2 linked regions of the Stappia indica genome follow. The main gene of each other region encodes a partner of the protein of the gene in region 2 in a complex. Links are inferred from orthologs where the notes say so. Each region holds a gene or a part of one and is shown on either strand. Other genes may lie near its edges.

Region 1 (5,410 bases), 860 kb from region 2 along the record:
GCGACCGCTTCCTGCGCAACGTGCTGGTCGCCGCCGGCAATTCCGGCTCGCCCTCGCTTGCCGCCCGTGTCGAGCCGCTGCTCGCCGACGACAGCCCGCTGGTGCGCGGCGCCGCCGTCTGGGCGGCCTCGCGCCTGCTGCCGCAGGCACGCTTCGCCGCCCTTGCTTCTGCCGCGCTGGCAGGGGAGCAGGACGAGGAGGTGCGCGGGGAGTGGCAGGCGGCCCTTGCCGCCGACGACGATGGTCCGGCCCGGCCGGATTGAGGTCGGCCGGACCGAGATCAGGCCAGCATGTGGCCGCCGTCGACCGGGATCGCCGCGCCGGTCATGAAGCGCGAGGCATCGCTCGCCAGCAGCAGGAAAGGCCCGTCGAGATCCTCGTAATGGCCGATGCGGCGCATCGGCACCTGCCGGATCATCGCCTTGCCGGCTTCGGTGTCGAAATAGCCCTGGTTGATCTCGGTCTCGAAATAGCCCGGCTCCAGCGCGTTGACGCGCACGTTCAGCCGCGCGAATTCCAGCGCCAGCGCCCGCGTCATCTGCACGACGCCGGCCTTGGAGACCGCATAGCAGGCGGTTCCCATGCTCACCCGCTCGCCCAGGATCGAGGCGATGTTGACGATGTTGCCGGGCGTTCCCGTCTCGCGCCAGTGGCGGGCGGCGGAGATCGCCATCAGCCAGACGCCGCGCAGGTTGACCGACATCACCGCATCGAAATCCTCCGCCGTCTGGTCGACCGCAAGCCCGGCCCGGGCGATGCCGGCATTATTGACGAGAATGTCGAGCCCGCCGAGCTTCGAGACCGCATCGGCAAGGCAGGCATGGATTGCCGCTCCGTCGCCGACATCGAGCGCCAGCGCCGCCGCCTTTGGTGCGCCGAGCCCGAGCAGTTCCTCCACCAAGGCCTCGAGCCGGTCCTGGCGTCGCGCCGCCACCACGATGGAGGCGCCGGCCCGCGCCGCGACCCGCGCGAAATGCGAGCCGAGCCCGCTCGAGGCGCCGGTGATCAGCATCCGTTTGCCGGACAGGTCCGCTGAAAGTGTCATGATGTCCCCCGTGAGCGTGTTGCGCCGGAGCGGGGCATGCCTCCTGGAAAGGAGGCGCCGGTCCGGCAGGGTCGCGCGGGGCAGCAAGGGCGCGGCCCGCAGGCGCGGATGCGCGATCATGGCAGGCGGGGGCGCCGGGCGCCATGGCCGATTGGCCGGCCTGTGGGAAGCGGCTGGCCTGCGGAGCGGGCCGCAGCTTGCCGTTTAGCGGGTGAAGGCGGAAAAGGCCTGCACCACGCCTTCGTAGACGGCGCGCTTGAACGGGATGACGAGGCCGGGCAGTTCCTCCGCCCGCTGCCAGCGCCACTCGCTGAATTCCGGCTTGTGACCGTCGGGCGGCGTCAGGATGTCGATCTCGCTCTCGTCGCCCTCGAAGCGGAAGGCGAACCACTTCTGCGTCTGGCCCTTGTAGCGCGCCTTGTGGCGCAGCGGCACGATGTCGGCCGGATAGTCGTAGGAGAACCAGGACGGCGCCTCGGCGATCAGCGTGATCGAGCGGATCGCCGTCTCCTCGTAGAGCTCGCGGCGGGCAGCCGGCAGCGGGTCCTCGCCGGCATCGATGCCGCCCTGCGGCATCTGCCAGCAATAGTCGGGATCGACCCCGCCCTCCGGCGCGCGCTTGCCGGTCCACACCAGGCCGTCGGCATTGAGCAGCATCACGCCCACGCAGGGGCGATAGTCGGGCAGGGCGGCGGGGCTGAGCACGCGGCAGGTCTCCTGAAGGCAAGTTGGCCGGAAAGGCCGGGCAGGGGTAGGGACAGGGCGGGGGCGGCTATTGGCCGGCGCGGTCGATGGAGGCGCTGATCGGGATGAGCTGCAGCCCGCGCTCTTCCAGGTCGCGCGACCACCGTGCCAGTTCCTCGATGGTCACGGGAAGCGCGCTGGCAACGCCGACGGCGATGCCGCGTGCCCGCGCCGTGCCTTCCAGCTGCAGCAGCCGGGCGGTGATGTCCTTGGGCCGCGGCACGTCGTCGATGACGAGATCCGCGTGGGAGAACGGGGTGCGCAGTCCGCTCGCCGTCGCCGTTGCGATGCTGCGCGAGGACGAACCGTCGTCCACATACATCAGGCCGCGCTGGGTGACCTCGCCGAGCAGTTGCTGCAGCGAGCTTTCCGAGGCGGTGAAGCGGGCGCCCATGTAGTTCATCACGCCGACATAGTTGGTGATTCGGCTGAGCAGCCACGACAGGCGGTCGCGCAGCTCCACCGGTGTGTTGCTGACCAGGAGCGTGTGCGGGCCCGGATCGTTATCGGGATAGTCGAACGGCTCCATCGGCAGCTGCAGCAGCAGCTCGTGGCCGGCGCGGCGGGCCTGCTGCATCCAGCGGTCGATGCTGGAGCCGTAGGGCGCGAAGGCGAGGGTGATGTCGGGGGGCAGCCGGTCGATTGCCGCCTGGGTGCTGGTCTGCGACAGGCCGAGGCCGCCGACGATGATCGCGATCTTGGGGACGGAGGCGAACGACTGACTGACAGGACGGGCATAGATGTCGAGCGGCCGCAACCCGTTGTCGGAGACTGTCGGCAGCCGGCCGTGCGGCCCGCTTTCGCTCACCCTTGCATCGGGGCGCTCGGACAGTCCCTGGCCGCTTGCCAGCGACGGCATGTCGTCTTCGGGCTGCGCGGCAAGGTCCTGCTCGCCGGCCGGCTTGGGCTCGAAACGCGGACCCAGCGTCTCGTCGCGGCCGCCATCGGCCTGCGATCCCGGCTCGCCCTGCTCCGGCAGGGTCGGGCGGATTTCCACCACGCCGAAATCGCGGGCGGTCAGGCCGTCGAGGGAGCGCTCCAGGGGGATCGAGGCGGTGGGCTCGCCGCCCAGCGGATCGTCGACCACGCCGATCCACACCAGCGCGGTCAGCGCCAGCAGGGTGATCATGCCTGCGCCGATCAGCCCGAGCGGCAGGTTGAGATATTTCTTCTTGTTGCTCAGCCCGAGGGGAGTCGAGAGGTCATTTCCCGCCATGGTGCCTCATCCGCTTTCAAGACGGGCGGCTGCGGGCTCCCCTCCCCAGGGCGCCCGCGGCCGGTCGTTGGTCAGTTCGGAATGGCGGCCTTCTGGTCGCCGACCGGCGGGAAGGCGCTGTTCACCTGGACGCCGTTGAGCAGGTCGAGCGCCAGCTTCAGCTGGGCATCGTCCTTGGGATCCGGCGGCACATAGGCCTGGCTGCCGGACTGCTCCTCGCCATCGCCCTGCAGGTGGCCGCGCAGGCCCGCCTCGCCCTTGGTCTCCGCGCCGCTGGCGCGCAGTTCCTCGGGCAGTTCCTGCAGCACCTCGATGTCCGGGGTGATGCCCTTGGCCTGGATCGAGACGCCCGACGGGGTGTAGTAGCGCGCCGTCGTCAGCCGGATCGCACCGTTGGCGCCGAGCGGGACGATGGTCTGCACCGAGCCCTTGCCGAAGGACCGGGTGCCGAGCACGGTGGCGCGGCGGTGGTCCTGCAGGGCGCCGGCGACGATCTCCGAGGCCGAGGCCGAGCCGCCGTTGATCAGCACGATCACCGGCTTGCCGTTGGCCAGGTCGCCGGAACGGGCGTTGTAGCGCTGGGTCTCGTCGGCGTTGCGGCCACGGGTCGAGACGATCTCGCCGCGCTGCAGGAAGGCGTCGGAGACGGCAATCGCCTGGTCGAGCAGGCCGCCGGGATTGTTGCGCAGGTCGAGCACGAAGCCCTTCAGCTTGTCGGAGCCGATCTGCTTGGCGACCTCGTCCATGCCGTCCTTCAGGCCGTCATAGGTCTGCTCGTTGAACTGGGTCACGCGCAGGTAGCCGACATCGCCTTCCTCGCGGAAGCGCACCGACTTGATGCGGATGATGTCGCGGGTGATCGTCAGCTTGACCGGCTCGGCCACGTTCTCGCGGCGCAAGGTCAGCTCGATGCCCGTGTTGATCGGTCCGCGCATCTTGTCGACGGCTTCCGACAGGGTCAGGCCCTGGATCTGCTCGCCGTCGAGATGGGTGATCAGGTCGCCGGCCATCACGCCGGCCTTGAAGGCGGGCGTGTCGTCGATCGGGGTGACGACCTTGACCAGGCCGTCCTCCATGGTGACCTCGATGCCGAGGCCGCCGAACTCGCCGCGCGTCTGCACCTGCATGTCGCGGAAGTGCTTGGGCGACAGGTAGCTCGAATGCGGGTCGAGCGAGCTCAGCATGCCGTTGATGGCCGACTCGATCAGTGCCGCATCGTCGGGAACCTCGACATAGTCGGAGCGGACCCGCTCGAACACGTCGCCGAAGAGGTTGAGCTGCCGGTAGGTGTCGGAGGCGGCGGCATTCGCCACGCCGCTGACACGCACGGGCATCTGCGAGAGGGCGGTGATTGTCGCGCCACCGATGAGCGCACCGACCAGCAACAGGGAAGCTTTCCGAATCATCCGCGAGCCTTTTCTTCTTCGGGTCGAACCCACCAAGGTGTGGGATCGATCGAAACGCCGTCTTTCCTAAATTCAACATAGAGCACGGGTTGCGGTGCCGCGAGATCGAGAGTCGCCGCGCTTGCGACGCGCGTCTCTCCCATCGTCGCGACGGGCTCCCCTGCCAGCACGAACTGCCCCTGCTCGACATTCGTCCGGTCCATGCCGGCAAGCAGGATATGATATCCATCGCCGGCGTTCAGGATCAAGACCTGGCCGTAGGAACGGAAGGGTCCGGCATAGACCACCCATCCGTCAACCGGGGCCACCACCTGGGCATTGGTGCGGGTGGCGATGGAGCGGCCCTGCGTGGTGCCGCCGAAACCGTCCTGCGCCCCGAAATCCCTCAGCACCGTTCCGGCCACGGGCGCGCCGATGCGCCCCTTCGCCTGGGCAAAGGCGATGGCCGGGGCCAGCCGTCCCGGATCGCTGAACGGATCGGACGGGGGCGGTGCGTTGCGCCTGGCCTCGTCGGCCTTGCGAGCGGCTTCCGCCGCATTCCGCGCGCTGGCGATGTCCCGCTCCAGCGTCGCGATCAATTCCTTGAGAGTGCCCGCGTCCTCGGCGAGCTGGCGGGAGCGGTCGCGCTCCTGCGCCAGTTCCGCCTCGCTTCTCTCGCGGTCGCGCTTCTTCGAGGCGACCAGCAGTTCCACGCGGGTGCGCTCCTCGGCAAGGCGCTGGCCGTCGGCGACCAGCCGGTCGCGTTCGGCCGCGCTCGACACCTTGAGCTGGCGCAGCGAGGCGAGGTCGCTCGCCAGCGCCTGCGCTTCCACATGCAGCTCCGGCATCACCGCGTTGAGCAGCAGGGCGCTGCGCACGGCGCCGAGCGCATCGCGCGGGCGCACCGCAAGCGGCGGCGGCGGATGCCGGCCGATGCGCTGCAGGGCCGAGAGCACCTCGGCCAGCACGTCCTGTCGTTTGACCAGGGATGCGCGCACTGCGTCCTCGTTCTCTCCCAGG
Region 2 (5,734 bases):
GAACATCACCGTGCCGGGCCTCGACACGGCGGATGCGCAGGCGCTGGTGGAAAAGGCGCATGTGGTGTGCCCCTATTCCCACGCAACGCGGGGCAACATCCCGGTGACGCTGAACGTCAAGTAATCGGGAACTGAACCTGGCCTGACCGGAGCCTGGGCGGGTTGCCCGGCCTGCGGTCCTCAGCTCTCGTCGCCGTCGCCGTCCTGTGGGCCGGCGCGGCGGCGGGACTCGCGAAACGCGACGTGCTCGCGCTCCAGCTGCTCCAGCACGGTGCCGACACGGGCAAGCGCCCCGGCTGTGGCGCGGAAGCGGGCCGCCCGCGATTCGAACAGGCGGCTGGCGATATCGGGAAATTCCTGCAGCATGCGCTTGAACAGCGCCCGGCGGATGCGGATCACCTCGGTCGGACCGACGGCGACGGCCCGGGCCGGGCGGCGCGTCTCGACCAGGAGCGCGGTCTCGCCGATCAGGCTGCCGGGGCCGAAGGTGCCGAGTTCCTTGCGCTCCTCGTCGGCGCCTTCCAGCAGCACCTCGCCGCTGGCCACGACCAGACCGGCATCGGCGCGCTCGCCGGCGATGAACAGCACCTCGCCGTCGCGATAGGTGACATTCTCGGCCGAAAAGGCGAGCAGGCGCATCTGCTCCTCCGGGAACTCGGCGAGCAAGGGCACCTGGCGCAACAATTCCATATCCCGGACGAGACTCATGCCTTGAGCATTACGCCGAAGCCGGCGATTTGCACAAGCCCGGAAACCGCGTGAGAAGGCCCGAGGCCGGACTGCCGGTGGACAGTTCGCCCCGCCGGACAGGATGCCGGACAGTTTGCCGGCCGGTGCGGCGGCGAGGCGAAAAACGGGGCGGGATCAGGGAACGAGCTTGTAGCCGCCGGCCTCGGTCACCAGCAGTTCGGCATTGGACGGGTCGCGCTCGACCTTCTGCCGCAGGCGGTAGATATGGGTCTCGAGCGTGTGGGTGGTGACGCCCGAATTGTAGCCCCAGACCTTGGTCAGCAGCACGTCGCGGGTCACCGGCTTCTCGCCCGCCCGGTAGAGGAACTTCAGGATCGAGGTTTCCTTCTCCGTCAGGCGGATCTTGGCGCCTGCCTCGTCGGTCATCAGCTTCTGCGCCGGGCGGAAGGAGTAGCGGCCGATGGTGAAGACCGCGTCCTCGCTCTGCTCGTGGCTGCGCAGATGCGCCCGGAGGCGGGCGAGCAATACGGCGAACTTGAACGGCTTGGCGACATAGTCGTTGGCGCCGGCCTCGAGCCCCAGGATCGTGTCGCTGTCGGTGTCGTGGCCGGTCAGCATGATGATCGGCGCCTTGAAGCCCTTCTTGCGCAGCAGCTTCACCGCCTCGCGGCCGTCGATGTCCGGCAGGCCGACATCCATCAGGAGAAGGTCGGTGTGGCCTTCCTCGGCGAGCTTGATGCCGGTGGCGGCGTTCGCCGCCTCCTGGGTCTCGAACTCGTCGTAGAGCGACAGCTGCTCGACCAGCGCCTCGCGAAGATCGTCGTCGTCGTCGACGATGAGGATTTTGCGTGCGGGCATGGTCGTGTCCTTTCCTGACCGAAGGGCATGCTATGGAATCTGCACCTGTTTTCCTGACATAAGCAAGCGGACACGATTGCGCGAGGGCGCATTGACGCAAAGCCCGCCTTGCGCCAACAAATCTTGCTCACGCAACCTTGAGCCCCGGGTGAGGACGCCGCCGCCATGACGCTGGATCTTGTCGCACCGCGCCGCCGGCCGGCCCTGCCTTCCGGCGAAGAGGGGAGCGAAACCTTGAGGGTCCGGGCGCTTTCGGCGGGCGCAAAGCGCGGCGTGCTGCAGCTCGGCACCTTCACGGCGCCGTGTGCGATCGGGCGCGGGGGGATTTCCCGCTTCAAGCGCGAGGGGGACGGGGCAACGCCGGCCGGACGCTTCGAGCTGCTGCAGGTCTACTATCGCCCCGACCGGGGGGCGCGGCCGCGCTCGGCCCTGCCGGTTGCGCCGTTGCCGCGCGCCGGCTGGTGCGATGCGCCGGGCCATCCGCGCTACAACAAGCTGGTGCCGCTGCCCTTTGCCGCCTCGCACGAGGTGCTGTGGCGGGACGATCCGCTCTACGACATCGTTGTGGTGCTCGACTGCAACCTCCATCCGGCGGTGCCGGGGCTCGGCAGCGCCATCTTCTTTCACCTGGCGCGGCCCGGCTACACGCCGACGGAAGGCTGCGTGGCGGTGGCGCGGGCGGACATGGAGATCCTGCTTTCCGCCTGCGGGCCGGGTGCCGCCATCGAGGTCGGCTGAACGGTGCGTTGCGATTGTCGTCGTTAGGTTGAACACTGCGTCCAGCGGCTGCACTCTGGTGCGGCGGGGCAGGGCGCCTATCTTTGGCGAAACGACGTGCAACAGCCTGCCTTGCAAGGGGCGGGAGAAAGGCGAAGTCCCATGTCCGTCAGACCCGTGACCCATCTGGAGACGGCGAAGCCGACGCTGGAAGGCGCCGGCGTGAAGCTGCACCGCGCCTTCGGCTTCGGCGATCCGACCGCGCTCGATCCGTTCCTGCTGTTCGACGATTTCCGCAACGAGCGGCCGCAGGACTACAAGGCCGGCTTTCCCTGGCACCCGCATCGCGGCATCGAGACCATCACCTATGTGCTGGCCGGCACCGTCGACCATGGCGACAGCCTCGGCAACCAGGGCACGCTCGGTGCGGGCGACATCCAGTGGATGACCGCCGGCAGCGGCATCATGCACCAGGAGATGCCGAAGGGCGACGCGAAGGGGCGGATGCACGGTTTCCAGCTGTGGGCCAACCTGCCGTCCTCGCTGAAGATGACGAGCCCGCGCTACCAGGACGTGCCCTCGACCGAGATCCCGGAAATCACCGACGACGACGGCACCCATGTGCGCGTCATCTGCGGCGAGTTCTGGGGCCGGCGCGGGCCGGTCGACGGCATCGCCGCGGACCCCAGCTATGCCGACATCTTCGTGCCGGCCGGGCGCACCAAGCGCTTCAAGGTCGACACCTACCGCAAGGCCTTCGCCTATATCTTCGAGGGGTCGGGCACGTTCCGCGACGCGTCGCAGCCCTTCGGCGTGCTGCTGGAGAAGGAGGTCGACGGCGAGGAGGTGCATGTGCGCGATCAGAGCGGCGACCGCACGCTGGTGCGCTTCGGCACCGGCGACGAGGTGACCGTGACCGCCGGGCCGAACGGCATCCGCTTCCTGCTGGTCTCCGGCGCGCCGATCCGCGAGCCGGTGGCCTGGCACGGGCCCATCGTCATGAACACCCGCCAGGAGCTGATCCAGGCGGTGACCGAGCTGCAGAAGGGCACCTTCATCCGCGAGGGTGCCAAGCGCTGAAGGAGCGCGTCCGGGCGGCAGGTTCGCCCGGACGCGCCGCCGTCCCGTCCCGGCTGTCTGCGGCCTGTCAGCGCGGCGAAACACGCGAGCACTGGAACCGCGCGGCCTTTTCCGCCATATAGACGGGAAACGGCCGGTCGCGCCTTCCTCGATATCGAGGCGCGCGCCGCAGATGGCCTGCCCCGCCCGACAGGCGGCGGGCGGCGAGATGGACGACTTTCGCGATGAGCGAGCGCAGGATTCCCTTTCTGAAGATGAACGGGCTGGGCAACGATTTCGTTGTCTGGGACGCCCGTGAGGCGCCCGTGCGCCTCGATCCGGATGCCATCCGCCGGATCGGCGAGCGGGACGGCGGCATCGGCTTCGACCAGATGATCACGGTGGAACGCAGCCACGGCGGGGCGGATGCCTTCATGCGCATCCACAACCGGGACGGCGGCGAGGTGGATGCCTGCGGCAACGCCACGCGCTGCATCGGCCGGCTCCTGATGGAGGAAAGCGGCAATGCGGCCGCGACCATCGAGACCAATGCGGGGCTGCTGAAGGCCTCGGCAACGGACGATGCGCGCCGGGTGACGGTCGACATGGGCCGCCCGCGCTTTGCCTGGAACGAGATCCCGCTGGCCGAGGAATTCCACGACACGCGGGCGATCGAGCTGCAGATCGGGCCGATCGATGCGCCGATCCTGCATACGCCCTCGGTGGTCAATGTCGGCAATCCGCACGCGATCTTCTGGGTGCGCGATCTGGACGCCTACGATCTGGCGCGGATCGGGCCGATGCTGGAGAACCATCCGATGTTCCCGGAGCGGGCGAACATCTCGCTCGCCCATGTCCTGTCGGACGGGGAAGTCGAGATCCGGGTATGGGAGCGCGGCGTCGGGCTGACGAAGGCCTGCGGCACGGCGGCCTGCGCCGTCGGCGTTGCCGCTGCGCGCGACCGGCGCACGGGGCGCAAGGTGCGGGTGCTGCTGCCGGGCGGGCCGCTCGACATCGAGTGGCGCGAGAGCGACGACCACATCCTGATGACCGGCGACACCGAGGTGGAGTTCGAGGGACTGCTGGACCCGCAGACGCTGACCTTCGAGAAGACCGCGCCCGGCGACCGGCCGATCCTCGAGGTGGTCCGGTGAGCATCGACGTCGTCACATTCGGCTGCCGCCTCAACGCCTACGAATCCGAGGTGATGAAGCGCGAGGCGGAGGCCGCCGGCCTCAAGGACGCGATCCTGATCAACACCTGCGCGGTGACGGCGGAGGCGGTGCGCCAGGCGCGCCAGTCGATCCGCAAGGCGCGGCGCGACAATCCGGGCGCGCGCATCATCGTCACCGGCTGCGCCGCCCAGACCGAGGCGGAAACCTTCGCCGGCATGGAGGAGGTCGACCTCGTCCTCGGCAACTCGGAGAAGCTGGAGCGCGCCTCCTACGGCCGCGTCGCGCAGTTCGGCCTCGACGACAGCGAGAAGATCCGCGTCAACGACATCATGAGCGTGCGCGAGACGGCCGAGCACCTGATCGACGGGCTGGAGGGCCGCGCCCGCGCCTTCGTGCAGGTGCAGAACGGCTGCGACCATCGCTGCACCTTCTGCATCATCCCGTTCGGGCGCGGCAATTCCCGCTCGGTGCCGATGGGCGTCGTCGTCGACCAGATTGCAAGGCTGGCGGACAACGGTTACCGCGAAGTGGTGCTGACCGGCGTCGACATCACCAGCTACGGCGCCGACCTGCCGGGGGCGCCGAAGCTCGGCGATCTCGTCGCCAAGATCCTCAAGCTGGTGCCGGGGCTCGACCGGCTGCGGCTGTCTTCCATCGATTCCATCGAGGCGGACCCGGCCTTGATGCGCGCCATCGCCGAGGAAGAGCGGTTGATGCCGCATCTGCACCTGTCGCTGCAGGCCGGCGACGACATGATCCTCAAGCGGATGAAGCGGCGGCACCTGCGCGCCGACACGATCGGCTTTTGCGAGGAGGTGCGCCGGCTGCGCCCGGACGTGGTGTTCGGCGCCGACATCATCGCCGGTTTCCCGACCGAGACCGAGGCGATGTTCGCCAATTCGCTCGCCATCGTCGACGATTGCGGGCTGACGCATCTGCATGTCTTTCCCTTCTCGCCGCGCAAGGGCACGCCGGCGGCACGCATGCCGCAGCTGCCCCGCCAGGTGGTGAAGGAGCGCGCCGCGCGGCTGCGCGAAAAGGGCGAGGCGGCGCTGCTGGTGCATCTGGAAGCCGAGCAGGGACGCGAGCGGCAGGTCCTGATCGAGCGCGAGGGGCTGGGACGCAGCGAGCAGTTCACCCAGGTGGAGTTCTCGCCCGAGGCCGCGGCCGGCAAGGGGGCGGGCGACCTTGTCACGCTGCGCATTGCCGGGCATACCGGGCGGCATCTTCTGGGC

What was found. The genes of interacting proteins can lie anywhere in the genome.
Region 1: the proteins of dapF (region 2) and GH266_RS15970 are in contact, whole or in part, in a solved structure (PDB 5YGU), measured with the Escherichia coli proteins. The link is inferred for Stappia indica from one-to-one orthologs.

Annotation. Positions count from the first base shown.
Region 1 is NZ_CP046908.1:3,399,208-3,404,617, forward strand. What follows is about bases 1-2,782. They hold GH266_RS15970 (RNA pyrophosphohydrolase), read right to left. Parts: upstream 1,751-2,782; coding sequence 1,250-1,750; downstream 1-1,249. Other genes in these bases: queG (tRNA epoxyqueuosine(34) reductase QueG), read left to right, coding at 1-263; GH266_RS15965 (SDR family NAD(P)-dependent oxidoreductase), read right to left, coding at 281-1,045; GH266_RS15975 (divergent polysaccharide deacetylase family protein), read right to left, coding at 1,818-2,782. Outside these bases: more of GH266_RS15975, read right to left, coding at 2,783-3,005; GH266_RS15980 (S41 family peptidase), read right to left, coding at 3,077-4,411; GH266_RS15985 (murein hydrolase activator EnvC family protein), read right to left, coding at 4,408-5,410. UniProt on the Escherichia coli protein: Master regulator of 5'-end-dependent mRNA decay.
Region 2 is NZ_CP046908.1:2,542,562-2,548,295, reverse strand. Bases 2,613-5,523 are described here. They hold dapF (diaminopimelate epimerase), read left to right. Parts: upstream 2,613-3,569; coding sequence 3,570-4,478; downstream 4,479-5,523. Other genes in these bases: mtaB (tRNA (N(6)-L-threonylcarbamoyladenosine(37)-C(2))-methylthiotransferase MtaB), read left to right, coding at 4,475-5,523; GH266_RS11910 (pirin family protein), read left to right, coding at 2,613-3,345. Also shown: GH266_RS11930 (organic hydroperoxide resistance protein), read left to right, coding at 1-124; GH266_RS11925 (cyclic nucleotide-binding domain-containing protein), read right to left, coding at 181-690; GH266_RS11920 (response regulator transcription factor), read right to left, coding at 865-1,548; GH266_RS11915 (L,D-transpeptidase family protein), read left to right, coding at 1,714-2,286; more of GH266_RS11910, read left to right, coding at 2,428-2,612; more of mtaB, read left to right, coding at 5,524-5,734. UniProt on the Escherichia coli protein: Involved in the succinylase branch of the L-lysine biosynthesis and in the biosynthesis of the pentapeptide incorporated in the peptidoglycan moiety. Catalyzes the stereoinversion of LL-2,6-diaminopimelate (L,L-DAP) to meso-diaminopimelate (meso-DAP).